Regions from separate parts of the Exiguobacterium sp. FD-YE-25-4 genome, predicted to be linked through region 1. Evidence: riboswitches for the same ligand, from Rfam matches in the RefSeq annotation. Region 1 holds a riboswitch; the other holds the start of a gene.
The links. Region 1 has a riboswitch for S-adenosylmethionine ahead of metK (methionine adenosyltransferase). Riboswitches for the same ligand answer to the same signal wherever they lie in the genome.

Region 1 (2,204 bases):
TCTGCTTGTAGATTGGACGGCGAAGGTCGAGCATCTTGATGATGCCGGCCGGACGGAGGTCGAAGTTCTCGCGAACGAGTTCGACGAGCTCAGTCTCGCTCAATTTGCCTGTGCCGAACGTGTCGACTGCGATCGATACCGGGTGGGCAACGCCGATCGCGTAAGCAAGTTGAACTTCTGCTTTGTCAGCAAGTCCCGCTGCAACGAGGTTTTTCGCTACGTAACGAGCCGCGTACGCCGCTGAACGGTCAACTTTGGTTGGATCTTTACCTGAGAACGCGCCGCCGCCGTGGCGAGCGTAACCACCGTACGTATCGACGATGATTTTACGTCCTGTAAGGCCTGCATCCCCTTGTGGTCCACCGATGACGAAACGGCCAGTCGGGTTGATGAAGTATTTTGTATCCGCGTCGATAAGTTCAGACGGGATGACCGCGTCGATGACGTGCTCTTTCAAATCAGCTTGGATTTGTTCGAGTGTGATGTCTTCGGCGTGTTGCGTCGAGATGACGATTGTGTCGATGCGAACCGGGTTGTTCGCTTCGTCGTATTCGACCGTCACTTGTGTCTTACCATCAGGACGAAGGTAAGCGAGCGTGCCGTTCTTACGAACTTCTGCCAAACGACGTGACAATTTGTGCGCGAGTGAAATCGGGAGCGGCATGAGTTCTGGTGTCTCTTTTGTTGCGTAACCGAACATGAGACCTTGGTCACCAGCGCCGATCGCATCGATTTCTTCTTCAGTCATTTGTCCTTCACGAGCTTCAAGCGCTTGGTCGACACCTTGGGCGATGTCTACCGATTGCTCATCAATCGATGTGAGGACAGCACAAGTCTCTGCATCAAAACCATATTTTGCACGTGTGTAGCCGATCTCACGAACTGTTTCACGAACAACTTTCGGGATATCCACGTAAGTTGATGTTGTGATCTCACCTGCTACGAGCACGAGACCTGTCGTGACAGATGTCTCAGCCGCAACGCGGGCGTTTGGATCTTCAGCTAAAATCGCATCCAAAATCGCATCTGAGATTTGGTCACAAATTTTATCCGGATGTCCTTCCGTGACGGACTCCGAAGTGAAAAGTCGACGGTTCAAGTTTGCCATTTCGAAAAACCTCCTATAATAAGGGTGATGTGTGGACGGTACTCGTTCCCCTTACGCGTTGCTTTGGGACGGTAATGAAAAAAACCTTTCGCCATGTTCAATGGGAAAGGTTGAATCGTTCTTCCTTACCCTCTTATCGTTCGAAGCTTGCGCTTCGCTTCAGGATAGCACCTTTTCCGAATAACAATGACAAATCGGACGGTTGCTGGGCTTCGTAGGGCCTTGTTCCCTCCACCGCTCAGAATAAGAGTATCCGTTACGAAGACCATCATATAAATGACACCCCGTTCTGTCAAGCGTATCGACTGAATTCGTAAAACTTTTCACGAACTCGCAATAGTTATGTTTGTGAAATATCAAACATTTTTTTGTCGGTTTTCGATTTTGTACTATGACCTGGTACAGAATATGTTAGAATGACAGTGTAAGAAAGCGCTTACTTTAAAGGGTAAAAAAGGCTTGTTTTTGATTAGTATGTCACATATAATAAAAACGTCATACTAATCAAACGCGGAAGTATGCGGATTTCATCCACATCTATTTAGGGGAAAGGTGGGATTCAGGATGGCGACAACGCTCCTGAAAATCGAAGAATTAATTAAAGGTGCCGACATGATGCGGAACTTAACGGTTCCAGAATTGGTGGAAGAAGCCATTCGCAACGGGGAAGGCGTACTGACGAAAGACGGGGCTTTATCGGTCAGTACAGGTAAATTCACAGGACGGTCACCGAAAGACAAATTCGTCGTGCAAGATGAAGTCAGCAATCATTTAGTAGACTGGGGTCCGGTCAACCAACCGATCGCAGAAGAGAAGTTCACGGCACTGCTCGATAAAGTGCTCACGCATCTCGAGACGAAAGACAAGCTCTATTATCTCGAGGCGTCTGCCGGGGCTGACGAGCATTATACGCTTCCAGTGCGGGCCATCACAGAATACGCGTGGCACAACTTGTTCGCGAAACAGTTGTTCTTGCGCGAATGGCCGACACAAGGTGCCTTTGATCCGTTCACGGTCATCTATGCACCGAGCTATAAGGCCGATCCGGAAGTCGACGGGACGAACTCCGAAACGTTCATTCTCGTCTCATTCGCCA
Region 2 (2,204 bases), 700 kb from region 1:
CACTGCCAAGCACGACTGGCACGAAACGAGGGACGACGTTGGCGAATTCGCGCAACGCCAACTGCTCGATCCACGCCCGTTCAAGTGTGAGCGGCCAACTTTCGCCGACGACTTTCGCATATGGGAGCGCTTGTTTGACGATGAGACTCGTTTCGCCTTGTCGGATGCGGAAAACGAGGTTCAAATTGCCGTCCCCAATCTCCTCGCAATGCGTGATGCCTCCGTCTTCGATTAACCCCAACGTTTTCACATGCTCGACGACGGTCTGTTCTGTAAATGGTTGATATGACATAATGTTTTCCCCTTCCTGTACGTTGCCCACAAAAAAAGCCCCTTTCTCCGCGAGAAAGAGGCACAGCCAAACTGGTTGTTCCTCTCATCTGTCAGACATTCGTCTGGTGGATGTAGCACCGTGCCTAGTGGTCGGTTGCTGCGGCGTCATCGGGCCAATTCCCTCTGCCAACTCGCGATAAGAGTGGTTTATTCGATTCGGTGAACTTATGTGCTGAATATTACGGACTCGACGTCACGATTGTCAACGGCAATTTCCCGATGCAACTTCGTCTTTTTTTGTGCATATATGGAAACAACTTTCCAAAATATTTTTTTTGGAAAAAAAGGAATTGACGATGTGACGATTCTGTGCAAAAATTCAATTAAATTTCACAACTTCAAATCACATTCTTATCAAGAGCAGACGGAGGGACAAGCCCGATGATGTCGCAGCAACCGACCAGAGATGGCACGGTGCTAATTCTTGCAGCGTAAGCTGAGAGATAAGAGTTCATTTTTTTTATGATGACCTCTTGCCTCGGCATGGGGTCATTTTTGTTTGCCTGGAAGGAGGAACCATATGAGTATCACTGCCACATATGAAATCAAACGGACGGACGCGGTCGCGACCGTCGCCAACAAGATCGCCCTCGAGTTGACCGTCGGCACATGGACGGACTTGCCTCACTTAGAGCAAGAGCAGTTACAGGCGTTCCGAGGTGAGGTCGTATCAACCACACATACGGACACGACGAGCCGCTTCACGATCCGCTATCCGTTACATAATGTCAGCCCTGACTTTTCATCCATCTTGACGACGACGTTCGGGAAACTGTCCCTCGATGATTCGGTCCGATTAATCGATTTGACGTTGCCGGAGACGCTCGCCTCTGATTTCAAAGGCGCCAAGTTCGGTGTCGACGGGATTCGTGAGTTGCTCGGCGTTCAGGATCGCCCGCTCGTCATGAGCATCTTCAAAGGCGTCATCGGCCGTGACCTCGCGTTTCTCGAGCAGCAACTCCGCGATCAGTTCGCCGGTGGCATCGATATCGTCAAAGACGACGAGATTTTATACGACAACCCGCTCACCCCGTCGCTTGAACGGGCCCGGATCGGAGCGGACGTCATTCAAGCCCACTTCGAGGCGACCGGGAAACGCGTCCTGTACGCCATCACGCTGAGCGGCCCCGTGTTCGGTCTGCGTGACCAGGCGCTCCGTCTCATCGAGGCCGGTGCGACGGCGCTCCTGTTCAACGTCTATACGTACGGTCTCGACGCACTGCGCGAACTCGCGAACGATCCGGATATCCACGTCCCGATCTTGGCACATCCGGCCTTTGCCGGCGCCTTGACCGGATCAATCAGTCATTCGCTTTTGCTCGGTAAACTCCCTCGCCTCGCCGGGGCCGATTTGACGCTCTTCCCGTCACCGTACGGCTCACTTGCGACACCGCGCGACGAGACGTTCGTGATTCGTGACCAGAGTGCCGAACCACATTGGTCGAAGCCGATTTTGCCGGTCCCGTCCGCGGGGATTCATCCGGGACTCGTCGCCGATATCATTCGGGACTTCGGGACGGATGTCGTCATCAACGCCGGCGGTGGCATTCACGGTCATCCGGACGGTGCAGCCGCCGGGGCTCGTGCGTTCCGACAAGCCATCGCTCACGTACTCGGTCAAACCGAAGGGCAGACGGACGAGCTCGATACCGCGTTGAAGGCGTGGGCGTCACGATGACGGCCCATATCCTCTGCGACTTTGACGGGACGATTACGGCGGAAGACAATATCATCGCGTTGATGAAGGCGTTCGCCCCGCCGGCTTGGGTCGAGTTGAAAGACGCGGTCCTCGAGCAACGGATTTCCATCCGATCCGGGGTCGGTCAAATGTTTCGACTGTTGCCGAGCGAGGCCGCCCCGGCTTACCGTGA

Region 2: another riboswitch for S-adenosylmethionine. It lies ahead of AC13H5_RS13660 (2,3-diketo-5-methylthiopentyl-1-phosphate enolase); the one in region 1 lies ahead of metK (methionine adenosyltransferase).

What each region holds. Positions count from the first base shown of each region.
Region 1 is NZ_CM168041.1:1,967,468-1,969,671, forward strand. It holds gene metK (methionine adenosyltransferase) at 1-1,108, opposite strand, end outside; SAM riboswitch class I at 1,239-1,358, opposite strand; gene pckA (phosphoenolpyruvate carboxykinase (ATP)) at 1,673-2,204, shown strand, end outside.
Region 2 is NZ_CM168041.1:2,666,837-2,669,040, forward strand. It holds gene mtnK (S-methyl-5-thioribose kinase) at 1-292, opposite strand, end outside; SAM riboswitch class I at 374-476, opposite strand; SAM riboswitch class I at 682-783, shown strand; gene AC13H5_RS13660 (2,3-diketo-5-methylthiopentyl-1-phosphate enolase) at 854-2,011, shown strand; gene AC13H5_RS13665 (2-hydroxy-3-keto-5-methylthiopentenyl-1-phosphate phosphatase) at 2,008-2,204, shown strand, end outside.